One region of the Colwellia sp. MT41 genome, then DNA from elsewhere that is predicted to be linked to it. Evidence: predicted binding sites of a transcription regulator. Region 1 holds the regulator's gene; the other holds the start of a gene.
The links. The regulator FliA, encoded in region 1, starts transcription of late flagellar genes. The targets are predictions, from matches to a motif close to CTAAAGNTNNNNNNNNNNNNGCCGATA.
Positions count from the first base shown of each region.

Region 2: CMT41_RS11830 (flagellar protein MotY) is a predicted target of FliA. The motif match lies at 14,152-14,178, and genes of this name have one in related genera.

Region 1 is NZ_CP013145.1:1,361,805-1,377,905, forward strand. Features, by position in the region: gene fliQ (flagellar biosynthesis protein FliQ) at 1-61, shown strand, start outside; gene fliR (flagellar biosynthetic protein FliR) at 123-905, shown strand; gene flhB (flagellar biosynthesis protein FlhB) at 906-2,036, shown strand; gene flhA (flagellar biosynthesis protein FlhA) at 2,131-4,233, shown strand; gene flhF (flagellar biosynthesis protein FlhF) at 4,293-5,879, shown strand; gene CMT41_RS05785 (MinD/ParA family ATP-binding protein) at 5,926-6,768, shown strand; gene CMT41_RS05790 (RNA polymerase sigma factor FliA) at 6,812-7,531, shown strand; gene cheY (chemotaxis response regulator CheY) at 7,636-8,019, shown strand; gene CMT41_RS05800 (protein phosphatase CheZ) at 8,094-8,837, shown strand; gene CMT41_RS05805 (chemotaxis protein CheA) at 8,851-10,950, shown strand; gene CMT41_RS05810 (protein-glutamate methylesterase/protein-glutamine glutaminase) at 11,017-12,156, shown strand; gene CMT41_RS05815 (flagellar motor protein) at 12,149-12,895, shown strand; gene CMT41_RS05820 (flagellar motor protein MotB) at 12,892-13,914, shown strand; gene CMT41_RS05825 (ParA family protein) at 13,968-14,756, shown strand; gene CMT41_RS05830 (chemotaxis protein CheW) at 14,757-15,491, shown strand; gene CMT41_RS05835 (chemotaxis protein CheW) at 15,554-16,048, shown strand.
Region 2 is NZ_CP013145.1:2,762,081-2,778,181, reverse strand. Features, by position in the region: gene CMT41_RS11895 (PrkA family serine protein kinase) at 1-1,579, opposite strand, end outside; gene hppD (4-hydroxyphenylpyruvate dioxygenase) at 2,090-3,145, shown strand; gene can (carbonate dehydratase) at 3,245-3,844, opposite strand; gene ppiC (peptidylprolyl isomerase PpiC) at 4,150-4,428, shown strand; gene CMT41_RS18725 (DUF2897 family protein) at 4,458-4,634, opposite strand; gene CMT41_RS11875 (methyl-accepting chemotaxis protein) at 4,742-5,938, shown strand; gene CMT41_RS11870 (PilZ domain-containing protein) at 5,996-6,598, opposite strand; gene CMT41_RS11865 (lipoprotein-releasing ABC transporter permease subunit) at 6,796-8,088, shown strand; gene lolD (lipoprotein-releasing ABC transporter ATP-binding protein LolD) at 8,101-8,865, shown strand; gene lolE (lipoprotein-releasing ABC transporter permease subunit LolE) at 8,858-10,126, shown strand; gene CMT41_RS11850 (Fe-Mn family superoxide dismutase) at 11,002-11,583, opposite strand; gene grxD (Grx4 family monothiol glutaredoxin) at 11,871-12,257, shown strand; gene CMT41_RS11840 (peroxiredoxin) at 12,348-12,953, shown strand; gene rnt (ribonuclease T) at 13,281-14,015, opposite strand; gene CMT41_RS11830 (flagellar protein MotY) at 14,245-15,141, shown strand; gene CMT41_RS11825 (M1 family metallopeptidase) at 15,442-16,101, shown strand, end outside.

The sequences.
Region 1 (16,101 bases):
ACAAAAAATTATGGACTATACCATTAGGCTCATTGCTAGCATACCCAGTGTCATTATCTAATGGTTAACGTGTTGTTAGTGCTAACTATTACCGATAATATACTCGATATCGGTAGCCGGTAATGGAATTTACCGAGTCCGTTATTAACCAATTTATGGCAGATCTTATTTTGCCCTTTAGTCGGATCTCTGCCTTGGTTATGACCATGATAGGCTTTAGTGCTAGAACCATTCCAATGCGGGTAAAACTTTTTTTATCCTTAGCCATAACCGTTGCTATCATGCCGGCCATCCCACCCGTTAAAGATATTGATTTACTGTCTATCAATACGGCTATCTTACTGGGGCAACAGATGATTATCGGTATTATGCTTGGCTTTGTCACCATTATGGTCGTCAACACTTTTACCTTGGCAGGGCAAATTATTGCCATGCAATCAGGTCTTGGTTTTGCTTCATTAGTTGATCCCGCTAGCGGCATGAATGTACCAGCTGTTGGCCAATTCTTTTTAATATTATCTTCACTGCTATTTTGGGTGATGGATGGACATCTGGCTTATTTACATTTTATTGTCGCCAGCTTTGACACCTTACCTATTCCGACCGAGCATTTATCCAGCATCAAATATAGAGAAATCGTTGAATGGGGCAGTTGGATGTTTGCTACTGCGCTATCTCTTGCTTTAGCACCAGTAACGGCGATGTTATTGATAAATTTTTCCTTTGGTATTATGACCAGAGCCGCACCGCAATTGAATATTTTTGCTATTGGCTTTCCCATCACCATGCTGGCAGGTTTACTTATTATGTGGCTAACCTTTGGTAATTTTCTCACTCACTTTGAACTGCAGTGGCAACGTGCACTAGATTTTAGCTGCTACCTTATTGATTGTCAGGCCACATAGATGGCTGACTCTGATAGTGGTGAAAAAAGCGAAGAACCCACGGCAAAAAAACTCACCGATGCCCGTAAAAAGGGTCAAATTGCCCGCTCTAAAGATTTAGGCACTTTTTTTGTTTTGGTTGGCAGTGCTTGCGCCATGTTACTTATGGGGAAATCTTTAGCCACCTCAATGGCTAATATGATGACTCATATGTTTAGCTTAACGAGAGAAGAGGCCATGGATATCAATGCGCTTTTTAAAGTGATAAATGATGGTATCTTTCAGCTAGTATCACCCTTAATGTGGATATTCGTTATCATTATGATCGCGGCATTTGTGGGTAATACTTTACTTGGTGGTATGAGTTTTTCGTGGGAGGCGATGATGCCTAAAGCAAGTCGGCTCTCCCCTATGGCTGGCTTTAAAAGAATGTTCGGGGTACAAGCAGCGGTCGAGTTGTTTAAATCAATTTTAAAGTTCTGTGTGGTTTTTTTTGTTGCTTATTTATTACTAAATGGTTTGTTTGAACAAATTTTAGGGTTAAGTCGAGAAACTATTCCGGCTAACTTTGAACATGCAACGACTATGCTGCTGTGGATGTTCTTAGTGTTGGCCTTATCGATAGGCATTATTGTGGCTATTGATGCGCCGTATCAAGTTTGGAATCATAACCGCCAACTAAAAATGACTAAGCAAGAAATTAAAGATGAACATAAAAGTTCAGAAGGTAGTCCTGAAATGAAAGGCCGTATTCGTCGGACGCAATATGAAATGTCACAACGACGTATGATGGCTGATGTGCCCGACTCGGATGTTGTCATCACTAATCCTACCCATTTTTCTATTGCGCTTAAATATGATGCCGCGGTAGGTGGAGCCCCAGTGTTGGTCGCTAAAGGTGTTGATGAAATGGCCATACATATCCGCACCATTGCTAAAGAGCATCAAGTTGAGATTATTCAATCAGCGGCCTTAGCACGCTCAATTTATTATACTGCCGAAGTTGGTGAAGATATCCCTGAAGAGCTGTTTGCCGCTGTTGCCCAAGTGTTGGCCTTTATCTTCCAGCTCAATGAGCATAAAAAAGGTAAGGCTAAAAAACCTATTCCTGTTGCTAAAGATCTGCCTATCCCCGATGAATTTAAATATTAGCGTCAACAGAGACAAGTAAATAGAGCCAATAAGCTCTTTTGGTATAAGAATTGCTACCTCATGATAACTGTCAAAAAAACATCATGAAGTAGTAATGCAATTAGTCGCTTATTTTAATAAATTTGATAAATCGAAGTTACGTCATCTGACTGGGCTGGGTACCCCCATTCTGGTCATGGCAGCCCTAGGCATGGTTATGTTACCTATGCCCGCTTGGTTATTAGATATCCTGTTTTCTTTTAATATAGCACTCTCTCTGGTTGTTTTACTCATTACTGTTTACACCTTAAAACCCCTTGATTTTGGCTCTTTCCCGGCCGTTTTACTCGTGGCAACTATTTTACGTTTAGCATTGAATGTCGCCAGTACCCGGATAGTGCTATTAGAAGGTCATGAAGGCCCAGATGCCGCGGGTAAAGTTATTGAAGCCTTTGGTTCCGTCGTTATTGGTGGCAATTATGCGGTCGGCTTAGTGGTATTTTTAATCTTAATTATTATCAACTTTGTTGTTATCACAAAAGGTGCGGGTCGCATTGCCGAAGTGACCGCGCGTTTTACCTTAGATGCCATGCCAGGTAAACAAATGGCCATTGATGCCGACTTAAATGCGGGTTTTATTACTCAGGAAGAAGCAAAAGAACGCCGTATAGAAGTAACCAATGAAGCCGATTTTTATGGCTCAATGGATGGTGCCAGTAAATTTGTCAAAGGTGATGCCATTGCCGGCATTCTTATCTTGTTCATTAATATTATTGGTGGCTTAATCATTGGTATGGTGCAACATGATCTAGCCTTCGGCGAGGCAGTTGAAATTTATACCGTACTGACTATTGGTGATGGCCTTGCTGCGCAAATACCAGGTTTATTATTATCTGTTGGTACCGCTATTGTTGTAACCCGTCAAAATACCTCCCAAGATATGGGCGAACAAGTTAGCAGCCAATTAGGCCAAGAAAAATCGCTTTATATTACCGCAGGGGTGATGTTTGTTATGGGGGTTATCCCCGGCATGCCACATTTTGTCTTTTTATTATTTTCGGCCATTATTGCTGCCACTGCTTTTTATGGCGCGAGAAAAAAAGAAAACAAAAAAATTGCACAAGAAAAAATAGTTGAAGAAGAACAAGTGCAGCATCAACAACAAGAAGAAGAGGTGAAAGAATTGGATTGGGATGATGTCAATCAGGTTGATATTATTGGTCTAGAAATTGGTTACCGTTTGATCCCCCTAGTGGATAAAGCGCAAGGTGGTGAACTACTGAGCCGTATTAAAGGCGTACGAAAAAAGTTATCGCAAGAATTTGGCTTTTTAGTTCCTGCTGTACATATTCGAGATAATTTAGATTTAGACCCAAACAGTTATCAAATATCACTTATGGGTGTTGTTGTTGGCAGTGCCGAAATTCGTCATGATCAGGAGCTCGCCATTAATCCTGGACAAGTTTTTGGTAAGCTTGATGGCGTCGCCACAAAAGACCCAGCTTTTGGACTTGAGGCTATTTGGATTAATCAAAATCAACGTGAACAAGCACAAACGTTAGGTTACACCGTCGTTGATTCGGCCACCGTATTAGCAACGCATTTGAGTCAGATATTAACCAATAATGCTGCTCAGTTGTTAGGGCATGAAGAAGTGCAAAACTTATTGGACTTACTTGCTAAAAGCTACCCTAAATTAGTGGAAGGCTTTATTCCTGATACCCTGACTTTAGGTACGGTTGTTAAAGTACTACAAAGCCTAATGAACGAAGGTGTTGCGGTACGTGATATGCGCTCTATAGTGCAAACCCTGGTTGAATATGGACCGAAGAGCCAAGATGCTGAAGTTCTCACCGCAGCGGTAAGAATAAGTTTAAGAAAATTTATTATCCAAGACCTGGTTGGTGCCGCAAAAGAAGTACCCGTCATAACTTTGGCTCCAGAATTGGAACAGATGTTGCATCAGTCTATGCAAATGGCAGGAGATGATGGTGCCGGAATTGAACCTGGTTTAGCGGAGCGCTTACAAAAATCATTAACTGAAGGTGCAAACCAGCAAGAAATGGCTGGAGATACGCCAATTTTATTAACGTCGGGAATTTTGCGTCAGGTTTTGGCTAAGTTTGTTAAATATACCATACCAAGTTTACGCGTGATTTCTTATCAAGAAATCCCTGATGACAAACAAATTAAAATTGTTAGTGCTATTGGGCAATAACAATAAGTTAAACGTATGCCGAGCAACGTTTTAACTAAGAGCAAAGGTAGAGGTTAGCTATGAAGATTAGACGTTTTGTTGCCAAAGATATGCGTACTGCATTAACACAGATCAAAGAAGAACTTGGCGTTGATGCAGTAATTATGTCTAATAAAAAAATTCCAGAAGGTGTGGAATTAATGGCTGCTGTTGATTATAACCAAGCCGTGCCTCCAGCAAAATTTCCTGAAAAAAGGGCTGTAGAAACTGAAGCACAGCAGAACTCATTGAGCCCAAGAGAAGTAAGTAATGATGTGGTTAGCCTTGGTCAACAAACACAGCGGCACAATAATACTTCATCTTCATCTTCCTCTACATCTACCTCTTCATCCTCAGTGGTAAGTGATAATAGCGCGGAAGATGTACCCGCTGATAGCTTATCGGCATTACTTAATCGTCAAGTGCAACATCCGACTCAGTACCAGTCAAGTCATCAAACAGCTCAGCAGCAAGAGTCCAACAGCCTTGATAAAACGACTATAAAGCAGCAACTAAAGAGTTTTACTGACCGTCTCAATCAACCCAATACTGATAGCTTGCCGCCAGCGATAGCAGAGCAAGGCGCTAACGCGGAAGATGTTCAAGATGATGACCAGATAACGGCTATCGTATCGAATAATATATCAAGCCCAAGTCCCTTAGCGGTTGATGTCAATGATGATGTCCAGGTGTCTTCACAAGATTTTGTCAAGATGCAGCAAGAGATGGCCTCAATTCGTTCGTTACTAGAACATCAAGTTTCAGGTTTAATGTGGCAAGATATGGCGCAAAAGGATCCACAACGCGCAGTACTGGTCAATCGTTTACTTGCTTTAGGGCTGAATGAACAAATCGCCGATCAAATTGCCGGCTATGTACCTGAACAGTCGACTGCAGAGGAAGCATGGGCGCAAGCAACTCAACTTATTGCTAAGCAAATTAATACCACACAAAATGATATTATCACTCGTGGCGGTGTTGTTGCGCTGGTTGGCCCAACCGGGGTAGGTAAAACTACCACCATAGCAAAACTTGCCGCAGGTTTCTCGCAAGTACATGGCAGCGATCAAGTTGCTCTTATTTCCACCGATACTTTCCGTATTGCTGGTTTTGAGCAATTAGCAACTTATGGCAAGATTATTGGCTGTCAGGTGAGCCTTGCTAAAGATAGCCAAGCGTTAGATACTCTGTTACAGCAATACTCTAAGAAGAAATTAATTTTAATTGATACTGCTGGCATGGGACAACGTGACATTCGTTTAGCAGAACAATTAACCGCCTTAGTGGCGAACGCTAGGGTTAGAATTAGAAATTATTTAGTTTTAGCGGCTAATACGCAACAAGGCGTAATGCAAGAAAACGTAGATCGCTTTAAAAAGATACCATTATCGGGTTGTATTTATACTAAACTCGATGAAAGTATCAGTATTGGTGAAATAATTACAACTTCGATTCAAAATGGCTTACCAATAGGGTATCTTACTGATGGGCAAAGAGTTCCAGAAGATATTAAAGTTGCAAATGCTGAGAAACTCGTTAATCTGGCAGATAAGATGGCAAGTAAGTCAGTAAATAACAATGTAAGTGTAATGCGGCCAATGCCAGTTGCTCCCGCCGCAATAGTATAAGGTTCTAGCTAGTAGCTAAATAGATATGATTAGAAGTAATAATTAAATGATAGATCAAGCGAGCGGCTTAAGAAAGATGCAAAATCTACAGCAAGTTAAAGTAGTGGCAGTTTCAGGCGGAAAAGGTGGCGTTGGTAAAACGAACACCGCCCTTAATACAGCCGTTGCTCTAGGGCAACAGGGTAAACGAGTTTTAGTGCTTGATGCCGATTTAGGCCTGGCTAATGTAGATGTGATGTTAGGGTTAAGAGTAAAACGTAACTTATCTCATGTATTATCAGGTGAATGTGAGCTTGATGATATTATTATTGAAGGTCCTGCAGGGATTAAGATTATTCCCGCAACATCCGGTTCACAGTCTATGGTGGATTTAACGCCATCAGAGCATGCCGGTCTCATTAGAGCCTTTAGTGAAATGAAAACGCAGTTCGATGTGTTGATAATTGATACCGCGGCTGGTATTTCCGATATGGTGTTAAGCTTTACCAGAGCTGCACAGGATGTGATGTTAGTTGTTTGTGATGAACCCACCTCTATTACTGATTGCTATGCCTTAATGAAATTACTCAGCCGTGATCACGGTGTCTTTAAATTTAAAGTTGTTGCTAATATGGTTCGTAGTCCTAGAGAAGGACAACAACTTTTTGCAAAATTAACAAAAGTAACCGATAGGTTTCTCGATGTGGCTATAGAGCTAGTCGCGGTAATACCCTTCGATGAAAATGTTCGCAGATCAGTACGTAAGCAACAACTGATTGTGGAAGCTTATCCTCAATCTCCAGCAGCGTTAGCTTATATTGATTTAGCCACTAAAGTTAGCCAATGGCCAGTTCCTAAACAAGCTTCAGGGCACCTAGAATTCTTTATTGAGCAGTTACTAGGGAACTAAATAACTGAGTAATTAAGTATGTCTTCAATGAGAGCGATAATACGTGGTAAAAGCAAATAGCTACAATAGTCTAATTGATAAAACAGCTTTGCTTGAACAACATACTGTTTTGGTCAAGCGCATTGCTTATCATTTACTGGCAAGGTTGCCAGCAAGTGTGTTAGTCGATGACTTAATTCAATCGGGTATGATTGGTTTATTTGAAGCAGCCAAAAATTTTGATAATAGCAAAGGTGCTAGTTTTGAAACATTTGCTGGCATTAGAATTCGTGGCGCTATGCTTGATGAAATACGTCGAGGCGATTGGACGCCAAGATCTGTTCACAAAAATAGCAGAATGATAAGTGAAGCCATTAAACAACTCGAAGCGCAGCGTGGTCGAGATGTTTCTGATATTGAAGTGGCTGAAAAACTTGATATTTCACTAAATGACTACCATCATATATTAAGTGAAGTCAGTACAGGAAAAATACTCGGCATTGACGATTTAGGCGTTAATGAAGATGCGATAAAATTAGCTGATAGTTGCCGTGGTGATGATCCATATCATAGTATTGAACACAGTGCTTTTAAAAAAGGCCTAGCTCAATGCATTAGCTCTTTACCAGAGAGAGAAGCTTTAGTACTGTCTCTATATTACGATGAAGAATTAAACTTACGAGAAATAGGTCAAGTTCTTGATGTAAGTGAATCTAGGGTAAGCCAAATACATAGTCAAGCGATGCATCGTCTAAAAGCACGCATGCATTCTTGGCAAAGTTAGCTAAACTTGTCAGCTGAGCGCTTGCTATAAAATAACTACCTTGTTAGGTAAAAAAAGAATAGATATAAAAAAAAATTAATTTGAATGTTTTGCCGGAGGGTGCCTTGGATAAAAATATGAAAGTGCTTGTTGTTGATGACTTTTCAACCATGAGACGTATAGTGAAAAATTTGTTGCGAGATTTAGGGTTTACCAACATTCAAGAGGCGGATGATGGCAGTACAGCTTTACCTATGCTTCAAGGTGGTGATTTTGATTTTGTGGTAACAGACTGGAACATGCCAGGCATGCAAGGTATAGATTTGCTGAAAGCAATCCGTGCTGATGCAAGCCTATCACATATCCCAGTATTACTTATTACCGCAGAAGCTAAAAAAGAACAAATCGTGATGGCAGCTCAAGCAGGTGTTAATGGCTATATTGTTAAACCTTTTACCGCCGCAACATTAAAAACTAAGATAGAGAAGATTTTTGAGCGCTTAGCTTAATGTGCGAACTTTAGTTAGCACATTAGTGCTTAGCTAAAGTAAGGTTTTGATAAATATTGTATTAAGGACTTTGCATGACTATAGCTATGACGGGGCGGATCTCATTAGAGCAAGCAAAATCTGTGGTTGAGTTTTTAGAATTAGGTCAGCAAGATGAAGCGAATGCTATTATTGCTGAGATTCAAAACCCAATCAATTCAGAACTTTTTGCTGAAATTGGTAAATTAACACGCCAGCTTCATGATTCGTTAACAAATTTCCAACTAGACTCTAGGTTGTCTGATCTCGCTACCTCAGATATCCCCGATGCCAAAGAACGGTTGAATTTTGTTATTACTAGAACAGAAGAAGCCGCTAATAAAACCATGGATGCAGTTGAGGCTATTTTTCCTGTTGTCAATACTATGGCTGAACAAGTAGCCGCCGTAAATCCGTCATGGACTAAGTTGATGAACAATGAGTTAGACTTAACCGAGTTTAAATCATTGTGCCTTGATATCGATACCTTATTAAAAAATACCGGTAAAGAAACCCAACATATACATAGTTTAATGACTGACGTGTTAATGGCACAAGATTTTCAAGATTTAACGGGGCAAGTCATTCGTAAAGTTATAGATCTAGTAATAGAAGTGGAAGAAAGTTTAATAACCATGTTAACGGCTTTTGGAATATCTGCTGAACCAGTGCAGGAGAAAGTGCTGCCTAAAGTAGGTAAAAATCTTGTTGAAGGGCCGATTATAAATAAAGAAAATAGAGATGATGTAGTAGCAGATCAAGATGATGTCGACGATCTTTTGTCAAGTTTAGGATTTTAATGGGAGTTACTGCATGTCTTTTGAAGCAGATGAAGAAATTTTACAGGACTTTTTAGTAGAAGCGGGTGAAATCTTAGAGTCACTTTCAGAAGAGCTGGTTGAGCTCGAAAATGACGTAGATAATACTGAGTTATTGAATTCGATATTCCGTGGCTTTCATACCGTCAAAGGTGGTGCCGGTTTTTTAAATCTAGGAGCACTTGTTGATGTCTGTCACGGTGCAGAAAATATATTTGATCTGTTACGTACTGGGAAACTCACGGTTAATGCTGAACTAATGGATACCATATTATCCGCATTAGACACGGTTAATGACATGTTTGTCCAGGTACAAAGTCGAGAGCCCCTTGCTCCAGCAGATGCGACTTTATTAGCTGAACTCGAGAAGTTGAGTCACCCGGAAAGCGTAAACACGCCCGCAGATAGCCCCAATGTTATTGAGTCTGAGTCAAGCTCAAATGATGAAATGAGTGAAGATGAGTTTGAGCGACTTTTAGATGAATTACATGGTTCAGGTAGTGTTCCTACGTCCCCTACTCCCTCTTCACCGCCGTCTACTAGCACCATTAGTTCAAGTGATGAGATCAGCGATGATGAATTTGAATCATTATTAGATGAATTACATGGTCAAGGTGCCTTTTCTGCTGATGCAGGGCAGACAACAAACAGTACTATTAGTAGTAGCAATGGTGATATTGACGATCTGGAATTTGAAAAGCTATTGGATGAACTCCATGGTAAAGGTAATGCACCCAAAGCTACAGTTGCCTCGATAGATCATGCTAATGTTAGTCCAGCGGCTAACATTACTAAAAAAGAAGAACCTGCAGCTGCTCCTCCCGCTAAAACTGTCGCCAAAAAATCTCCCGCGAAAGCCACTAAAAAGGCTGCGACACCTGCACCACCAAGTGAAACAACCGTCCGAGTGGACACGAAACGACTTGACCAAATAATGAACATGGTGGGGGAATTAGTTTTAGTCAGGAATCGGTTAATGAGCTTAGGCTTGGTTTCAGATGATGAAGAGTTAAATAAAGCAGTTACCAATTTAGATGCAGTAACCACCGACCTTCAGGGTGCGGTCATGAAAACACGTATGCAGCCAATTAAAAAGGTTTTTGGTCGTTTTCCTCGGGTAGTACGCGATTTAGCTCGTAGTATGAAAAAAGAAATATCACTAATTCTAGAAGGCGAAGAGACTGACTTAGATAAAAATTTAGTGGAAGCTCTTGCTGATCCTTTAGTGCATTTAGTTAGAAACTCCGTAGATCATGGCATCGAAGATCCGGATATACGTGAAGCTATGGGTAAACCAAGAGAAGGTACCATTGTCCTATCCGCCTCACAAGAGGGCGATCATATATTGCTCACCATTAAAGATGATGGTGCGGGTATGGATCCTGAAAAATTAAAAAGTATCGCGATTGACCGTGGTGTGCTTGATACCGAGTCGGCTGCTAGAATGTCAGATAAAGAAGCCTTTAGTCTTATTTTTGCTCCTGGGTTTTCTACTAAAACTGAAATTTCTGAGGTTTCGGGCCGTGGTGTTGGCATGGATGTGGTGAAAACCAAAATCACTCAACTTAACGGTACGGTAAATATTGATTCTGAGCTAGGTGTAGGGACGGTACTTGAAATTAAAGTGCCATTAACCTTAGCGATACTGCCGACATTAATGGTCGTGGTCGGTAAACAAACATTTGCTTTACCACTTTCCGCTGTTAATGAGATTTTCCACTTAGACTTATCTAAGACTAACAATGTTGATGGGCAACTGACCATTATAGTTCGAGATAAAGCTATACCCTTATTTTATCTCGATCAGTGGCTAGTGCGTAATTTTGTTGAGAAAACCCGTGATAAAGGTCATGTTGTGATCGTTCAACTGGGTAATCAACAAGTTGGCTTTGTCGTTGATAGCCTAATAGGTCAAGAAGAAGTTGTGATTAAGCCACTTGATAGGTTACTCCATGGAACGCCAGGAATGGCTGGTGCAACGATTACCAGTGATGGGGGTATTGCACTTATTTTAGATATAGGAAATCTACTAAAATTTTATGCAAAAAAATCACCTATTAATAAAAAATTACGCAGTAATGATTCCCAAAGGTAATATGTTTTTTGTATTACCAACTATGACTATACAGCGTGAATTAAGTAGCGTTATCAGAGAGGTTAAATGGTCTACAAGGTACTAGTTGTTGATGACTCTAGCTTTTTTAGACGTAGAGTTACTGATATTCTTAATAAAGATCCACAATTGAACGTTATTGATGTTGCAGTGAATGGCAAAGAAGCGGTTGAGAAAGCTATATTGCTAAAGCCTGATGTCATTACTATGGATATAGAAATGCCAGTGCTTAACGGTATTGACGCGGTGAAGCAAATTATGGCGAAGTCACCAACGGCAATATTGATGTTTTCATCTTTAACGCATCAAGGAGCTAAAGCAACCCTCGATGCGCTTGATGCCGGAGCTTTAGATTTTTTACCGAAAAAGTTTAGTGAAATTGCAAAAAATACCGATGAAGCGGGTAGTTTACTACGTCAAAGGGTTGTTGAAATAGCACGAAAACCAGGGTTTGCAAAAACCAGATCGGTGAATCAGACTGGGATTACCCGTCCTCCCTTAGCAAAAACAAGATTGACAACAAATGTTACAAAAGCGACAAGCACCACTAAACCGTCATTTTCCTCGGCACTTAAAGATAAAAAAACGCTTAGCCGTAGCTCGGGTAAAGAATATAAACTATTAGCTATTGGTACTTCTACAGGGGGACCAGTAGCACTGCAAAAAATATTGGTGCAATTGGAGCAAGATTTCCCATTACCCATTATTATTGTTCAGCATATGCCAGCGGCATTTACTGCTGCCTTTGCCAGTCGTTTAAATACCTTGTGTAAAATATCAATTAAAGAAGCGGAGGATGGCGATATACTAAAACCTGGTTGTGCTTATTTAGCTCCCGGTGGTCGGCAAATGATTATTAGTGGCAGTGAAAATTCAGCAAAAATAAAAATTCTCGATGATGACTCCCCAAAAATCACTTTTAAGCCGAGTGTTGATATCAGTTTTGGCTCAGCGGCTAAAACCTTTGCCGGTAAAGTGCTTGGGGTGATTCTTACGGGCATGGGCTCTGATGGTAAAGAGGGATCGAGGATGTTAAAAGCTAAAGGCTCGACCATTTGGTCGCAAGATGAACAATCCTGTGTCGTTTATGGTATGCCTCAAGCGGTAGTTAAAGCAGGCTTGTCTCAGTTGTCGTTGCCACTAGATTCAATGGCAGCTTCTATGGTTAAGGAAATCGGCCATGGATAAGCTGAGTGTCGCAGGTCTATTTATTGCAATTTTTGCTGTTTATATAGGCTTCACTCTTGATGGTGGTCATATATCTGCTTTATTTGAGCTACCCGCTTTTATTATTGTTTTTGGCGGCACCTTAGGTGCTGTTATGCTGCAATCGTCAATGATGCAGTTTACTCATGCTATTTCATTACTTAAATGGGTTTTTTCTCCGCCTAAATACGATATTGACCGTGGTATAAGTGAAATTGTCGACTGGGCAACTAAGGCAAGAGAGTCAGGATATCTTGCTTTAGAAGATACTGCCTTGGAAATAGAAGATAGTTATACCCAAAAGGGCCTTAACTTATTGGTTGATGGTGTTGATCTTGAAAATTTTAGAGTCGTGCTAGAGTTAGATTTAGATATTTATCGGGAACATAACTTGCGTTCTGCTAATGTATTTGAAGCGATGGGCGGCTACAGTCCTACCATTGGCATATTAGGCGCTGTACTTGGCTTAATTCATGCTATGGGTAATCTAGCTGAACCAGAATTACTAGGGCAGGGCATAGCAACCGCTTTTATTGCCACTATTTACGGGGTAGGTTTTGCTAACCTGCTCTATTTACCGATAGCAAATAAAATTCGAGTTATTATTCATCAACAAACCATGTACCGTGAAATGATTTGTGAGGGCTTGGTATCCATTGCCAATGGAGAAAATCCTCATGCGATTGAAAATAAACTATCGGCATTTAGGTTAGACCGATGAATCGGCTACGTAATCGAAGACACACCATAGAGCATGATAATGTTCATCGTTGGTTAGTTTCTTATGCAGATTATATGACCTTAATGTTTGCCTTGTTTGTGGTGTTATACGCAATGGCAATGGTGAACGAAAAGCCTTTTGATAGTCTTACTGAATCATTTGGTCGTGTCTTCCAAACGTATGAAGAGAAGAGTAAAAACCGAGGCCATGGTGATAGTGTCTTGATGGTTAATACCAGTAAAACGAATAAAAAGTTATTTGGCAATGGTATCCTAGAGGTTGCCGGGCCGGAAGTACTTAATAACGAAAGAAGCTTATCTAACATCTCTGATGCGCAAGTAGGAAATAACTTAAGTTCCTTAGAAGAAGAGTTACACACGGCTTTATATGAACTGGTTGAGTCTGGTTTTGCCCAATTACAAATAGATGGTGATTGGTTAGAGATAGAGTTAAACAGTGCTTTATTATTTCCCAGTGGTTCCTCATCAGCGACACTTTCAGCTGAGTCGATTTTATCGGCAATTTATGGTGTTATTGGTCAAGCAAGTAACTTTATTCGAGTGCGAGGTTATACCGATAACCAAGCAATAAATAATGAAATATTCTCTTCAAATTGGGAACTATCTGTTTTTCGCGCGACAGCAATTTTAAGGGTCTTAGAAAAATTAGGTCTAAACCCTGCTCGCATGGCTATTGAGGGTTATGGTCAATATTACCCCAGTGCAGATAACTTAACCGTGCAAGGCCGAGCTAAAAATAGAAAAGTGGTTGTTGCTATTTCTAAATATGGTTTAGAAAAAGCGAATTTACTCATTACTCCAACCATTGATTTACAAAGCATTGAAGCAATAACACCAATTAACGGTTCAAATGAGCAACGCGAGCAGTCGAGTAATATCAAGGTGATTCGTCTGGATAACGGTGGTATTCGTATAACTACTCGTGGTGATGATGACGTTGAACAATTACCAGAGCGTCGGCCCTTAAAAGAAATTAAAGCTAATAATGCGATAGAGTAAATTAGCCATCAATATGATTGATAATATTAAATGAATGTAAGTGAGTATTGCTCTTGATAGTCTGGACCATTGCAAATCAAAAAGGTGGTGTTGGTAAAACCACTACAACTATAGCTCTTGCCGGGGTACTAGCTGAGCAAGGCCATCGAGTATTATTAGTTGATATCGACCCTCATGCGTCATTAAGTTACTATTTTGGTATAGAATCAGAAGATTTAGATTTGAGTGTTTATAACTTATTTACTCAGGTTTCCACCAGAGAACAAATTTTACAAACCTTATGTCCTAGTAAGTACCCTAATATAGATATTTTACCCGCAACTATGGGCTTAGCGACGTTAGATCGCTCTTTAGGCACAAAAGGTGGCATGGGCTTAGTGTTAAAAAAAGCGGTGCAAAAAGTAGCTGATAGTTATGACTATGTATTAATTGATTGTCCGCCCGTACTTGGTGTCCTTATGGTAAATGCCCTAGCAGCGGCCGATCGTATTATAATTCCTGTGCAAACAGAGTTTTTGGCATTGAAAGGCTTAGACCGTATGGTCAAAACGATGGAGATTATGCAAGGCGAACAAGAAAGTGCTTTTAAATACACCATAGTGCCAACTATGTTTGACAAACGAACAAAAGCTTCTATTTTAGCGTTTAAAAAACTACAAGAAGTCTATACTAATGAAATATGGCCGGGTGTAGTGCCCGTTGATACTAACTTGAGAAATGCTAGTCTTGCTCAAAAAGTACCTTCAGATTATGCGGCAAACTCTCGAGGAACATTAGCCTATAAAAGCCTTCTGAATTATTTAGTCAAGCAAGGCCTGAAGAATAATGAGGTTGAATGCTAAATGAGTAAATCGTTACCCGCGAGTCATAATCTAATGAAAACCTACCTGTCAGAACTACTTACAGAATCTGACGTTGCTGAAGAGTTATCACACCAGCGCATTAAAGCGCCGGCTAGAAAACCTTTGGCGCATAAAGAGGATGCCGACCATAAATCATTAGAAAAATTGCTTAAAACAGTTAGTGAGCCTAAAGAAAAAACGGTTGAGGTGGCAAAGGTTGATTTAGTCCCCATTTCTACCGATAAAAGCCGTGCTGAAGTTATGGTTAATAAGCAGAAAAGCTACCGTCAAGGGGATTTTCAAGCCATGTTTTTTGATGTCGCGGGATTAACCCTTGCTGTTCCTCTGATTGAGTTAGGTGGCATTCATAAAGTTGATAAAACCAGTAGTTTAATGGGTAAGCCCAGTTGGTTTAAAGGCGTTATGCTTTATCGGGATGAAAAAATTAATGTTGTCGATACTGCTTTATGGGTTATGCCGGAAAAATGTGACGAAAAGTTAATGAATTCGCTGAATTATCAATATATTATCATGCTAAATGATAGCCCTTGGGGCTTGATGGCGGAAAACCTAATCGATACAGTTGTGTTACGTCAAGATGAAGTGAAATGGGTAGAATCTAATAATAAAAGGCCGTGGTTGGCGGGCTTAGTCAAAGAAAAAATGTGTGCCTTACTCGATGTAAGTGCTTTGATTCAATTGCTTGATAAAGGTATCGATATTTATCAAGAATAGTAAAATTATAGCTGTTTATATTGTAGACAGTCTAAAAGTAAGTAATTTGAGGGGCAAGTAATATGTCAGATGAGAGAAGAAGTAAAAGTGGTAAAGTTGACGCTAGTGATGAAGTGCTGCAATGGGTAACCTTTAAGTTACAAAATGAAACTTACGGTATTAATGTTATGCAGGTGCAAGAGGTTTTACGTTATAGTGAAATTGCTCCGGTACCTGGTGCCCCTCTTTATGTACTTGGTATCATAAATTTGCGCGGTAATGTTGTTACTGTTATTGATACCCGCTGTCGATTTGGTTTAGAGCCTTGTGATATTACCGATAATACCCGTGTGGTGGTTATCGAATCGGAAAAACAAGTGATAGGGATCTTAGTTGATAGTGTTGCTGAAGTTGTCTATTTAAAGTCTTCAGAAATAGATGATGCACCCAACGTTGGTAATGAAGAAAGTGCTCAGTTCATCCAAGGGGTATCAAACCGTGATGGTGAATTACTTATTTTAGTAGATTTAGATAAACTACTTTCAGACGATGAGTGGGATGAACTCAAGCAATTTTAATGCTATTATTTTCAGCGCTAGATATTGTTGACCTAAGTTTAAGCCGGTATATA
Region 2 (16,101 bases), 1.4 Mb from region 1:
GCTGACCGGTCTCTGCATCTCTATACTCTTGATCTTGAATCCAAAAATCTGCATAAGTAACATATCGGTCAAAAATGTTTTGTCCGTATTCGGAGTAAGACTCTAAGTAGGCGGTTTGAATTTCTTTACCAATAAACTCAATATATTGAGGGGTCAGGTAGCCTTTGATAAATTCCATATAGCGCTCTGCGGTTTCTTTAGGCAGTTGCTCTCGTTCAACTTGTTGCTCTAATACATAGAATAAGTGCACTGGGTTTGCCGCGACTTCAGCACTATCGAAGTTAAATACCCGAGATAAAATCTTAAAAGCAAAGCGAGTAGAAAGTCCTGACATGCCTTCATCAATACCAGCATAGTCACGGTACTCTTGATAGGATTTTGCTTTTGGATCGGTATCCTTAAGAGTCTCGCCATTATAAACACGCATTTTTGAATAAATGCTTGAGTTAACAGGGTCTTTTAAACGAGATAAGACCGAGAATTGCGCAAGAATATCTAAAGTATCTGGCGCACATTGCGCCGTTTTTAATTCGCTGTTTTCAAGTAGTTTTTTATAGATCTTAACTTCTTCAGAAATACGCATGCAATAAGGCACTTTAACAATATATACCCGGTCTAAGAAGGCTTCGTTGTTTTTGTTATTTCTAAAGTTTTGCCATTCAGATTCATTTGAATGGGCAAGTATAATACCGTTAAAGGGTAAAGCTGAAAGCCCCTCAGTTGGGTTGTAATTACCTTCTTGGGTAGCGGTAAGTAATGGATGCAGCACTTTAATGGGTGCTTTAAACATTTCAACAAATTCCATCAAACCTTGATTGGATCGACACAATGCGCCTGAATAACTATAAGCATCCGCATCATTTTGAGCAAAATGCTCAAGCTGTCTAATATCAACTTTACCAACAAGTGCTGAGATATCTTGATTATTATCATCACCAGGCTCGGTTTTAGCGATGGCAATTTGATCCAAAATAGAAGGATGAATTTTGATCACTTTAAATTGAGCAATATCACCTTTATATTCATGTAAGCGTTTTGCCGCCCAAGGAGAAATAATATTGTTCAAGTAACGCTCTGGGATATTGTATTCTTCTTTTAAGATTTTACCGTCTGAATTTGCATCAAATAAGCAGAAGGGGTGATCATTTACCGGACTACGTATGCCATTGGCGCTTAAAACATAAATAGGCTTTTGTTGCATCAGGAATTTTAATTTTTCCGCTATTGATGATTTACCGCCGCCTACCGGGCCTAATAAATACAAGATCTGTTTATGCTCTTCTAATCCTTGTGAAGCATGTTTTAGATAAGAAACTATTTGCTCAATGGCTTCTTCCATGCCGTAAAAGTCGGTAAAAGCAGGATAGCGCTTAATAACCCTGTTGGAGAATATCCTACTGAGTTTCGGGTCTGTGGCGGTATCTACCATTTCAGGTTCACCAATGGCAAGAAGTAAGCGTTCTGATGCACTAGCGTAAGCTAGATTATCGTCTTTACAGATAGTTAAAAATTCTTGCAAGCTAAATTCTTCTTGTTGGGCTTGTTCATAACGTGATTGATAATGTTGAAAAATACTCATAACTACCTCCAAAAGAGCGAAAAACTATCCATTTAAGATAAATTAGCAAAAGTTAGTACCTAACAGCTTGTAAAGGTAAAGTAAAAAGCACCTGCTATAATTTAAGGTTAGTTGTTCTGGCTGATTTTGCTAAGAAATTTATAGAATTAAATTGTAATTGCCCAGAAAAATCCATGAGAGATCAACTAGCTATTTTATATACAACCATGGTAATTGCTGTTTTATTGCTTGAAAGCATAGTAGGTCAGTAACACCAGTGCTTGCTATCAGGTAAATATCAAGTGAGTAGTGCTGATTCTATTAGTGCAAATTACCACTGTACATAAATGTATACAGTGGACTACTAGCATCAGTATAGCCTTGTTAGCAGTGAGCAAGGTTTTTAACAAAATACTCGTACAATTTCTGTTACAACCATAGATTAGGCCTCGTACTAACAGCTCTTTCGCTTCTAAGCTTTGCCATTGATAATAGCTTTAATATAAGAATATGATTGGAAGAGAAATAACAATGACCGAATGTAAGAACCCATTAAAACTTTGTGGTATTGAGTTTACTGAATATGCCACCCCCGACTCTGATTTTATGGAAAAAGCTTTTTATGGCTTTGGTTTTTCTAAAACCAAAAAAATGAAAGGACGTGATGTTGATTACTATAATCAAAATGACATCCATTTTCTTATCAATAATGAAAAATCAGGTTTTTCTAAAGAATTTGCTAAAAGTCATGGTCCTGCCATTTGTTCTATGGGCTGGCGTGTTGAAGATGCTGATTTTGCTTTTACTGAAGCGGTGAAGCGTGGTGCAAAATCTGCAGAAAATGAAGCCAACAAACTTCCCTATCCAGCAATTTTTGGTATTGGTGATAGCCTTATCTATTTCATCGATAACTTTGCCAGAACAGGTAAAAATAAAGGTTTGATCTATGATACCGACTTTGAAGATATTGATGAGCCCGTTATCGTTGAAGACAAAGGCTTTTTAGCGGTTGATCATATGACTAACAATGTTCGTCAAGGCACCATGCATAAATGGGCTGATTTTTATAAAGACGTTTTTGGTTTTACCGAAATTCGCTATTTTGATATCAAAGGTGTTAAAACAGCATTGATCTCTTATGCACTGCAATCACCTTGTGGTAAATTCTGTATACCCATTAATGAAGGTAAAGGCAGTACCAATAATCAAATTGATGAGTATTTAAAAGAATATAATGGCCCTGGCGTGCAGCATTTAGCTTTTATAACGGATGATCTTGTCGGCTCACTTGATAAGTTAGATAGCGACATTATTGATACGCTAAATATTTTGCCTGAGTATTATGATGATATATTTGACCGCGTACCTTGGGTAAAAGAAGATAAAGATAAGATTAAAGAGCATCAAATTTTGGTTGATAGCCAAGGTGAAAATACTTACTTATTGCAGATATTTACTAAAAACTTATTCGGTCCCATATTTATTGAAATGATCCAGCGAGTGAATGATCAAGGTTTTGGTGAGGGTAATTTTTCAACCTTGTTTAAATCAATTGAATTAAATCAAATTGAACGTGGCGTTTTATAGTAAATAAGCAAGGATATATTTTGCTAAAAACCAGCTAACTGAGTTAAGTTTGCTGGTTTTTTATTGCTTGTCTGTCTAGTTAACTAAATATACTCCTGTTTATTTGCTGTTGGCAGACACGTTAAGATCTTTTAAAATGCCATCGTGTAAGTTGTATACTACGCCATGCACAGTAATATCTTGTTTATTATGCCAAGCTGTTAACAAGGTGGTGGTTTTACATATATTGGCTACTTGCTCGATAACATTGAGCTCACATAATAAATTAATCCGCTCTTTCTCATCGGTAAGCTTGTCCATCTCTTCTTTATGGAAACGGTAAACATCTTCAATATGGCGTAACCAGTTATCAATAAGGCCATGGCTTTTATTATCCAGGGCGGCACTGACACCACCACAACCATAATGACCACAAACGATAATATGCTGTACTTTTAATACATCGACGGCATATTGAATAACAGATAAACAGTTTAAGTCGGTATGAATAACTTGGTTCGCTATATTACGGTGTACAAAGACTTCACCAGGTTGCATACCAAGTAACTCATTGGCAGGTACACGAGAGTCAGAGCAACCTATCCATAAGTATTTGGGTGATTGTTGTTCAGATAAAGATTTAAAAAAACCAGGGTTTTCTTTAGTAATTTTTTCTGCCCATCGTTTATTATTATCAAACAGGTGTTGGATTGTTTTCATAAGTATAAGTCACGCCGAGTAGTTAAATTCATTGACATATTATGTCATGAAAAAGGTAAGTAAAAGTAATTATTTGTAATTTTGTGGTATTTGAGCTCATTAAATAGTCAATGTTCAATGAGGGACCTTTTAAAAGCCAATAGCTTACTTGAGTCAAAGCGAACTAGGGCAGTAAATATAAGGGTAAAATTGGCAGTTTAGACCATTTTTAGACCATTTTTAGACCAGCAAATAATTAGTGCCATTGCTCTTAGTATATCTAGTATAATAACAACAATAATCTCAACTCAATAGGTATAACAGCTATGGCGAGTGCATGTGCATTACATATTTTAGTGAAAACTGAACAACAAGCGATAGAAATAAAAGCACAACTTGCTAACGGTGCTAATTTTGGCGTACTAGCAAAAAAATATTCCCTTTGTCCATCGAAGAAAAAAGGTGGTGATTTGGGCGAGTTTCGCCGCGGAAAAATGGTGAAAGCTTTTGATGATGTTGTCTTTAAAAGACCGATATTAAAAGTACACGGACCGATAAAAACAAAATTTGGCTATCATTTGATTAAAACCCTATACCGAAATTAACGAATTATTTTAATCCTGTTGCTCTCTTCTTATTTTTTGTCTTGTTCTTCTTGATCTTCTTTATCAAGCATTTCGTTACGCTGCTTAATTTTTAGCAGTTGCTCTGGTGTTAAATTAAATTTTTTCGCCGATTTTCTTAATAACAAAATTCCTCCAGGGATAATACCTATAGCAAGGGTTATAATAATTATTGCGATTAATGACATAGATGCTAATACCTTTTTTGATAACTTTGATGAAAATACTAGCAAAAATAATGCTGTACAGGTAATTTATTCTACTATATAAAATACTTAGTATAAAAATTCCTAGTATGAATAAAAAAAACAAAAGAGAAAATAGTATGCTCAGTAAACTATCGATAAAGCTCCTTATACCCAATTTAGCCATAGGCTTAGTATTTATTTTTAGCACTTTTTTTATGATCGACTCAGTGAGTAACTTTACCTTGGTGGTAATATTCAGTGCTTTAGTGGTGTTACAAAGCCTGGTGAGCTACTTTTTTTTCACCCATATGTTAACCAATCGATTACTGCGTTTAAATGCTTATATTGATATGGTTGTCAGTACCGAAGAAGCGCCAGCAGAGCCATTAAAAGATCCTGCCAATGATGATCTTGCGCAAGTAACCAATGAGCTTAGTCATTTTATTGTTGGTTTAGCCGATGTAGTTAACGTTATCCGCCAAGAGTCAGAAGTGTTATGCCAAGGGTCTACTTCGTTGTCTCAGCAAATGAGCGAGTCAATCAAGTTGGTGGAAAACTCAAGCGTACAAATTGCGCAAATGGCAGAGTCGATTGAGGATGTAGCCAATACCTCATCAAGTTTATCAAACAGTGCTGAACAAGTAAGTGAAACAACTAGTTCAGTCATGGAAACCTTAGCCGAAGGAGTCAATTCCTCTAATATTAGTCAAAAAACTATTGAGGCTGTGGCGAGTGAAGTGGGGGATATGGCAAAAGAGCTTGCTTTACTGCAAGAGGAATGTGCTCGTATCGGCTCTGTCTTAGATGTTATTAAAGGTATTGCCGAGCAAACCAATTTACTTGCCTTAAATGCGGCCATTGAAGCTGCGCGCGCGGGTGAGCAGGGCCGAGGTTTTGCTGTTGTTGCTGATGAAGTTCGAGCCTTAGCGCACCGAACTCAAGAGTCAACGGTAGAAATACAAGCTATGGTTGAGCGCTTACAAACTAAATCAAGCAATGCCGTCAATAGTATCAGTAAAGGCCATAAGTTAACCCAAGACTCGTTAAAGTATTCCGCTGACGTTGTTAAAGCATTAGATAAAATTGGTTATGCTTGTCAAGATGTTGATAATTTAACATCACAAATCGCCAGTACAACGTTGGCGCAACAAAGCGCAACGTCATCGATTAATGACACTATGTTAGCGGTAGTATCCTTAAGTCATGATATCAACAGTGGTTTAAATTCTGTTGCCGCACATGCCGAGCAGCAGCAACAAACGTCCAAAGAAGTAGAGCAGGCTATCAATAGAATTTGTGTTTAGTTTTTATGTTCTAAATGAGTCGCAGATGTTTTACTTTAAATAAGATAAGTGTTTGCTTTATCGATCATTTTCTTGATTGCGTAATTTCGCCAGTTTTTGTAATTGTTTAGATTGCTCATGTAAACTGGCACGCACCAATATCTCTCTATCTTCTTCTCGTATAAAGTGAAAAGTTACCTTGTAGGCAAACTGTTCATTAGCCGACTCAACCTCGACTACTTCACCATAACAATAGATAGCACAATTATTTTCCAGTAAAAATATTTTTAGCTCAAGTATTTGGCCAATACTAAATACAGTTGGCGCGATAAATTTAATGCCGCCACCGCCAAACTTTATGCCTTGGTACCTATATTGAACTTCATCTTGTTGACTAAGAATATAGCCGACCAGTAAATCAATTTTCTGTGATTGTTGATTAAGGAAGCTGACTAGTTGAGCTGCGCTATTGCCTAAACTTTGTAATGATCTTAACGCGGATTGATCGATTGAGTTCATCTCAGTTGACAGTTTAAATGGCATTGGCATACGGCTCATAAATTGTGCAAAACTACTGGCTTCCTCTTTTTTTATGGTGGTAATATTTACCGAGAAGTCATGCTCAATGGCAAAAAACTCATGATATAGGCTTAATTTTTGTTCAAGGGAATGAGTAATCATCGGATCAGTTTCCATTTAAAAGAGAGTGCTTTTCATAAATAAGGTAAAAGTTCAAAAAAAATAATACCATAGCTGAAACTTATAACAGAAAATTGTAACTATACCTATCCCTCCGGCTATTTATCTCAGACAATTATAGTGACTGTGTTATGCTACAGACCATTCTAAATTGGCCGCAGATAAAATAATAATACCTAATGTTTCAACCTATTAGCATCTTCATCGGGCTACGTTATAGTCGTAGTAAAAGCCCCACTGGCTTTGTTTCTTTTATTACTTTCTTTTCCACTGTCGGTATTTTATTAGGGGTGGCATCACTGATTACCGTGGTCTCCGTGATGAACGGTTTTGAAGGTGAGTTAAAAAAACGCATCTTAGGTATTGTCCCCCATGTCATTGTCAGTGACTTTCCTGATAAAGATGCTGATAAAGGCACTGGTGCTACGGAAAACTCATATTGGCAAAGCTTACGCAAAGAACTTCTTACCCAGCCTCATGTGCTGCAAGTGACACCTTTTCTGGAAAGTGAGGCCTTAATTCAATCGACAACAGGTCTTCAAGGCGTTTTACTACAAGGTATTATGCCTAAATTTGAAAGACAAAATATTATTAGCAGTCATATGGTTGCCGGTAGTCTGGCAAATCTTTCGACCCAAAGCTACTCCTTAGTATTAGGGCAGTCATTAGCCAATAAATTACAAGTGAGCCTGGGTGATGAAGTGCGTTTGGTACTGCCCAATAAGAGCGTTTTTACCCCCATGGGGCGTATACCGGTACAACGTGTTTTTACCGTGGCAGGTATTTTTCATATTGGCTCACAAGTTGATGATGCCATGGTTTATGTGGACAGTCGCTATGGCGCAAAATTACTCAGGCGAACGGGCGATGGTATTGATAAATTACGCCTTTATTTAGATGACGCCTTTAATGCCCAGCAAGTAGTAACCGCACTTGAAAGTAAGCAACAAAGTGCACAACTACGTAAGCAAACAGGCAATCCTCTGCATTCCGTTAGTTTTAGCACTTGGAATGAAAGCCAAGGGGCATTATTTTCCGCAGTGAAAATGGAAAAAAATATGATGTGGTTAATGCTTAGTTTAATTGTTGCTGTTGCTACCTTTAATATTGTCTCGGCGCTGGTGATGGTTGTTGTTGATAAACAAGCTGAAATTGGCATATTACAAACATTAGGTTTGGCGCGTACTGATGTGATTAAGATTTTTATCACTCAGGGCATGGTTAATGGTTTGTGGGGCGTTAGCTTAGGTGGGGTTATTGGCGTGATATTAGCACTGAATCTCAACGATATAATGCTGGTGATAGGGGTTAATTTATTTGGCTTCGGCGTACAAAGTTTACCGATAAAGTTGGAGTTCTTTGATGTGCTAACTATTATTTTATCAGCACTGGTCATGAGTTTTCTTGCCACACTTTATCCGGCATATCAAGCGTCGACCACTCAGCCGGCGCAGGTGTTACGAAATGAATAAGGTTATGAACTAATGAGTAAAGTATTACAGTGTTGTCAACTAACTAAATCATATAAGCAAGGTGACATCGAAACTAAGGTATTAAAAGACTTAGACCTCAGTGTTGACAAAGGTGAGCTTCTTGCCGTTGTGGGTAGCTCGGGCTGCGGGAAAAGTACCTTCTTACACCTTGCCGGCGCTTTAGATACGCCTACTTCAGGCAAGGTGCTTATCAATGGCATCGATATTCACCAATTATCAGACAAAGAAAGAGCTAAATTTAGAAATCAGCATATTGGTTTCATTTATCAATTTCACCATTTGATGATGGAATTTAGCGCTCAAGAAAATGTTGCTATGCCATTGATGATTAGAGGTGACAAACCTAAAGATGCATTGTTAGCCGCCAAGAATATGCTTGACCAGGTTGGCTTAAGTCATCGAATTGATTACCGGCCTTCACAATTATCAGGTGGCGAACGTCAACGCGTGGCGATTGCTCGAGCCTTGGTTACCAAACCCTCTTTAGTCTTGGCTGATGAGCCAACAGGGAATTTAGATAGTGATACCGCCGAGCAAATTTATCAACTGATCCGTAGGCTAAATAAGACGGCTCAGACAAGTTTCGTCATTGTGACTCATGATCTTGTCTTGGCAAAACGTATGGATAGGCAAGTGAAGTTGGTACAGGGGCAATTATCACCCTTGTTCGATGAGGGTAATAAGCAATTAGTCACCGATGACGCTAACAGTGTTTTAAGTCAAAATAGTCGACCAGTAAGTGATAAATATGTTTAAACCCTTAAGTATTTTTTTAGGCTGGCGTTATGTGCGTAGCCGACATGGTAATGGTTTTTCTGCTTTCATCTCTGCTTCTTCTACCCTAGGTATTGCTTTAGGGGTGACGGTACTTATTATTGTGCTCAGCGCGATGAATGGCTTTGAGCGAGAGTTATCACAAAAACTACTGTCGATTGTTCCGCATGTTGAGCTTGTCAGTGTTAACGAGCCGATAAGGAATTGGCGACAAAGTATAAAGAAAGTACAACATGAGCAAGCAGTGCTCGCTGCTGCGCCGGTAATAAAAATGACCGGCATGTTGCAACATGGCTTGCAGCTTAAAGCGGTAGAAGTACGTGGCGTTGATGCCGAGCTTGAAATGCAGGTGTCGAGTATTGATGATTATATTATTGCGGGTAAATGGTTGGGCTTAAGGGTCACTGATCATAATAGCAACAGCATCATAATCGGTAGCGGCGTGGCAAAAAAATTATCCGTGCAACTTGGCGATAAAATACAGTTATTGTTACCACCACCACAAGCGGGTAATGACATTAAACAAGTCTTTTCTTCACCTATCACTCGTCAGGTAGAAGTGGTTGCTATATTCAAATTTGGCGGCACCATAGACGAAACTTTAGCTTATATTCCCCTGGCCCTGGCCAGTGATGTTATGGGCTATGCCAGTAATGAAACACAAAGTATACGCTTGAAAGTTGCCGATGTATTTGCTGCCCCTAAAATTGCCCGACAGGTTGCCTATAATTTTGACCATTATGTTTATATTAATAATTGGACTCGTAGCCAAGGGCATTTATTTAATGATATCCAGTTGGTGCGCATGGTGATGTTTATTGTCATGGTGCTGGTTATCGCGGTAGCTAGCTTTAATATTGTCTCAACCTTGATCATGGCGGTTAATGAGAAACAAGGTGATATAGCTATTTTAAAAACCATGGGTGCCAGCTCACAAACAATAATGTTGGCCTTTATTTTTCAAGGTTTGGTTAATGGGGTAGTTGGTAGTCTATTAGGCGCGCTGTGTGGTGTTTATTTTGCATTAAACCTTACCGATATTATGAGCGGCTTAGAGCAGTTGCTTGGGGTTACCTTTTTGTCGGGGGATGTCTATTTTATTAACTACCTACCGAGTGTTTTACATGCTAGTGATGTTTACGCCACCGTTATAACCGCGTTAATTATGAGCCTGTTGGCAACCGTGTATCCGGCATGGCGAGCAACAAAAATTGAGCCAGCGCAAGTGTTAGGCCAGCTGTAATCACCTCTATAGCTTTTACTCTAGCTAAAAAAAAGACAAAAAAAAGCCCGCAAACTAAGTGCGGGCCAACTCAAATATCAAGTTGATAGAAGGAAGTTAAATTCCAAGAAACATGTCAGAGAGAAAAGATAGTAGCTATCATTTCAGAGTAATCTGGTTAATGAACTCTCTTTGGGAGAAAGAAAAAGTAACATTGCGCTAACTCAGAAAACAAAGCTATCATAGTGGCGAATCCCTTGGTCGACAAACTAAAAAAAATGTAGTCTAGGCATTAGAAAAACTAATGCATAAACATTGAACTTTCTATTGGGTTATATTTATGAATAACTATTCATTAGTTTTTTATCTACGCCAATTAAATGGCTTTTAGCGTGTTTTTTTATGCAAAAACAATTGACGTCTAAAGAAAATCTGGCTTTTTATAACTATTTATTCACTAAATTATGATAACTTTAATTGTTTACTTAAAAAGCCTGATGCAAATACTAGGTAATTTTATGTTTTATCGGTTAAGCCATATTGGCTTAAGGTAATCGCTACTAAATTTTTGTTGATTGAGCATTATTTATTAAGCGATTTTGCTAAGTTTTATCTGGTTTGATTTTAGTCAGCTTAATTTAAATTAAATTAATTTAACTAAGTTAATTTAAGCTAGTCAGTGGTATTTTGGCTCATGCCGATGAATATTATTGATTTAATATAGCCGGCTCGGGTGAGGGGCTAGGCAAACTAAAGCGGCAAGCCTTAATTTATGTAGCTATGGTCGCTATCATTATTGTTGTTACGGTAGCGATAAAATGCAGTGGCTCGAAGTCTTTCTATTAACAATGCCTAGTAAAGCAAGCTTCACTAGGCATATACAGATCTAGGTTTTACTAGCTAAAGTTAGCTTGAGCAAAATCCCAGTTAGCTAATGCCCAAAAACCTTTCAGGTAATCAGGTCTTACGTTACGGTAATCTATGTAGTAAGCATGTTCCCATAAATCAACGGTAATAAGTGGTGTAACACCGTCGTCAGTTAATGGTGTCGCTGCATTTGACGTGTTTACAATCGCTAAGCTACCATCTGCATTCTGCACTAACCAAGTCCAGCTAGAGCCAAAGTTATTGATAGCACTATCAGTGAATTTAGCTTTAAATTCATCAAATGAACCGAAGTTACTGTTAATAGCTGCTAGTAAATCACCTGATGGCTCACCGCCGCCGTTTGGACTTAAGCTGTTCCAATAAAAAGTATGGTTCCAGATTTGTGCTGCGTTATTAAAAATACCAGCAGAAGAGCTTTTAACAATCTCTTCTAAGCTTTTATTTTCGAACTCAGTACCGCCAATTAAGCCATTAAGCTTAACAACATAAGTGTTGTGGTGCTTGCCATAATGAAATGATAAAGTTTCTGCTGAAATGTGTGGCTCTAAAGCATTTTGCTCGTAAGGTAATGCCGGTAATTCAATGGCCATGATACTCTCCTAGTTATAATTCTAATTTTCCACCAAAAATAGGTGTGTTTTCATATAAACTTGAGTAAAATACTCAAGTATTATTTATTCAGGTCATAGACCTATATAAGGGTTGTTAGGACAAGTTTCAAGGCTATATTTTTAAAAATCAATAGTTAAGCTAGTTCAGCGCATAGTACTTATTCTATTACCTTGTATTGAAAGTAGTTGTAAATTTATTTTTTATCTCCATATGTAGGTATATCAATGCAATTGAATAGAATAAGCATTAATTAATAGAGGGTGTTATGGATACAATTGAGCGAATTAAAGAACAAATTAGCAAAAATACAATCTTGCTATATATGAAAGGGTCTCCTAAATTACCAAACTGTGGCTTTTCATCACAAGCATCACAAGCCTTAATTTCTTGTGATGAGAAATTTGCTTATGTTGATATTTTGCAGAACCCAGATATTCGTGCTGAATTACCTAAATATGCCGATTGGCCAACCTTCCCACAATTATGGGTTGAAGGTGAGTTAGTAGGTGGCTGCGATATTATTATGGAAATGTTTCAGCAAGGTGAATTACAAACTTTAGTGAAAGCAGCCGCAGCCAGACATGCTTCAACAGAAGGTAGTTCAGCAGATGATAGTTCAGTAGAAGATAGTTCTGTAGTAGAAGAAAAATAATTATCTTATCTGATTGATATTTAACTATTTGCCACCATGTTTGTAGGCAGATTATTAAACTTTTTTAACATAAAAAAAACGGAGCATAAAATGAGTGTATTAGTTGGTCGTCCAGCACCAGACTTCACTGCCGCAGCAGTATTAGCTAACGGTGAGATTGTAGATAGCTTTACATTAAGCGAAGCGATTAAAGGTAAAAAAGCAGTAGTGTTTTTCTACCCGTTAGATTTTACTTTTGTTTGTCCATCTGAGCTATTAGCTTTTGATCACCGTATGGAAGAATTCAAAAAACGTGGTGTTGAAGTGATTGGTGTGTCAATTGATTCACAATTTTCTCATAATGCATGGCGTAATACCTCAGTAAACGACGGTGGTATTGGTCCAGTACAATACACATTAGTTGCTGATGTTAAACATGAAATTTGTAAAGCATACGGTGTTGAACATCCTGAAGCGGGTGTTGCCTTCCGTGGTTCATTCTTAATCGATGAAGAAGGCAATGTACGTCATCAAGTAGTGAATGATTTACCTCTTGGCCGTGATGTTGATGAAATGTTACGTATGGTTGATGCCTTACAATTCCACCAAGACCATGGCGAAGTTTGTCCTGCAGGTTGGAAAAAAGGTGATAAAGGTATGACAGCGTCTACTGAAGGCGTAGCTGCTTACCTTACTGAGAATGCAGATAAGTTATAATTATTGCTTAATCGTTAAGTTACTTGTTTAAGTTAATTAACGACATAGTAAAGTAAAAAACCGCGTAAGCGGTTTTTTTATCTTTAAAATTCAATAAAGCCAACTATTGCGGAACTTGATTTTTAATTTCCGCCGCGGTTAATGGTTAACGGCCACCCCTAACGCACGCCAGCTATTAACAAGGTGACCAAGGTATGTTGATTAAGCTCGGCTGTTTTTACTGTGCTTTAGACTCATTCTCTGTCTCTGTCTCTGTTAACGGCCAACCTCCTAACGCACGCCATCTATTAACATGTGACCAAGGTATGTTGATTAAGCTCGGCTATTTTACTGTGCTTCAGACTCAGACTCAGACTTAGACTCGTTTTCTGTCTCATTCTCTGTCTCGGTTAACGGCCAACCTCCTAACGCACGCCATCTATTAACAATATGACAAAATAACTCGGCCGTTTTTTCGGTATCATATAATGCGCTATGCGCTTCATTATTATTAAAATCTATATTGGCTGCGATACATGCTTTTGCTAAAACAGTCTGGCCTAAGGCAAGACCAGCAAGCGTGGTAGTATCAAAGCTGACAAAACTATGAAAAGGGCTGCGCTTAATTTTACAGCGCTCGGTGGCAGCATTTAAAAAGCCTAAATCAAAGGCGGCATTATGGGCAACAATAATGGCTCGTTGACAGCCAGCCGCTTTCATTTTTTTACGCACCAATTTGAACAGGGTTTTCAGTGCTTCTTCTTCCGTCACCGCGCCACGCAACGGGTTCGTAGGGTCTATACCGGTAAACTCCAGTGCTTTTGGTTCTAGATTAGCCCCTTCAAAAGGCTCAATGTTAAATTGTATGGTTTCATCGATAGAAAAATCACCTGTGCTTTCATCTAGATGTAACATTGAAGCCGCAAGTTCAAGTAGGGCATCAGTTTTGGCATTAAACCCCGCAGTTTCTACATCGATAACAACAGGGAAATAGCCCCGAAATCTTTGAGCAAATTGGCTTTTAACGTTGTCAGTATTGGTTGATGTTTTTTGTTGGCTATCTATTGAGCTTGATTCGGACATGGTCACTATGTAATGAAAAGGGAAAAGTAATGCCGGGGATTATCGCAGAAAGTTAATTTAAAAACGACAATGAAAGTGATTTCTCGGCAAGTTAGACTGTTTTTACCATGAAAAGCGCTATTTCATTGATATAATGCTAAAGTTATCTAGGTTTATGACGATACCTTTATATATCTAATATAGGCTAAAGTGTATAGGCCCGTTACCGCTTTCAATATTGTGCATAATTATGAAACCAATCATCGCAGCAATGAGTTCTTCTTTTCTTGTCCTCGCTAGCTTAACCGCTAGTTTGCTTGTCAGTGGAACACATGCCGGCATCCGTCAATATAGCGCTGATATCCATACTTCACAATGGCAGCTCTCTGCTGATTCACGCCTGAAGTGCACCTTGTCACATCAAATCCCTCGTTATGGTGAAGCGCGCTTCTCAGCCAAAGCCAGCCGCAAGCTTAATATGGAGTTTGAGCTAGATATGATGCTGTTACCCGATAACTACTCCTTAGCAGAAGTTCGCAGTGTTGCACCTAACTGGCAACCCGGTGTGGGCTCTCGCACGTTAGCGACGATGAAATTACATAAGCAATTTAAGCCAACCCTACCAAAAAAGGTTGCTTGGACAATGTTAAGTGAACTAGAGCAAGGCATGAGTCCGACCTTTTATTATAACGACTGGTATAGCGAACAAGATAAAATATCGGTTGGGCTATCAACAGCGCGCTTTAAAAAAGCTTATAAAGATTTTGTTGGCTGTGTAGGTAATCTGCTTAACTACAGCTTTGAAGATATCGCTTATACCGTACTGAACTATCAATCGAGTAGTGATAAATTTACTAAGGCATCACAAAGGCGTATCGATATGATTCGTGAGTATTTGAGCCTAGATCCCGACTTAGAACTGGTATTGATTGGAGCTTATTCTGATAGCTATGGTGGCCGTTGGTCAAACTTAAAGTTATCGGAACGCCGCGCCGAAAAAATAAGAGATTATTTTGTGCAAAATGGTATTGATATTAGTCGAATTGCCGCGAAAGGTTACGGAGAAAAACGTCATATTGCTTCTAATGACACCACACTAGGTCGAGGAAAAAACCGCCGAGTGGTTATTCAAATGCAAAAGCCTTAACTTATTTACCCTGTTTTATTTAACTGCTGTAAATAATACTTGCTACTAACGGCATAGAAAGTTAATAAAATCTAAAGTAAAGTATTGAACAGGCCTGTAGATTCACAGTAATCTACAGGCCTGTTTTTGTTTGTGCTCTATTTAATACCAATGAGTATAAAAATAGCTCACTTAGCGAGAGTTTAACGGCGAATAGGCAAGGCTTTGTTTATTCTAATGTCGACCCTGTCATGCTTAGTGTGCATGTTTTTTATGTAAAATGGTAAAAGTACAATTTTTTATTTTAAAGGGTTAAATGTCATGAAACATTTTTCAAAACTTTGCTTGTTACTCGGCACTTTATCAGTGTCAGTTGCGCCAATTACGTGGGCGCATGAAGGAGTAGAACCTCAACACGCTAAAGTGTCTAAACTAACGGATACCTATACTTACGCTAATTATGACCAAGTTAAAGCGACTCATGTATATCTTGATCTAAATGTCGATTTTGATAAAAAATCTTTGTCGGGTTTTGCGGAACTTTCACTCGATTGGATGACCGATAACAAAACGCCATTGATTTTGGATACCCGTGATCTTGTTATCCACCGCATTATGGCAAAAAATAGCCAAGGTCAGTGGCTAAAGGTTAATTATAAACTTGCCAAGCGTGATGACGTTTTAGGTAGCAAACTAACCATAGATACCCAGTTTAACGCTGAAAAAGTGCGTATCTACTATCACTCAACTGAAAAAGCTTCAGGCTTACAATGGTTATCGGCTGAGCAAACGGCGGGTAAAGAAAAACCATTTTTATTTAGTCAAAACCAAGCCATTCATGCCCGCTCTTGGATTCCTATTCAAGATACCCCGAGTGTTCGAGTAACTTACACTGCACGTATTACTACCGATAAAGATTTATTAGCGGTAATGAGTGCTAATAATGAACCAGGTACTGAGCGAGATGGCGACTATTTTTTC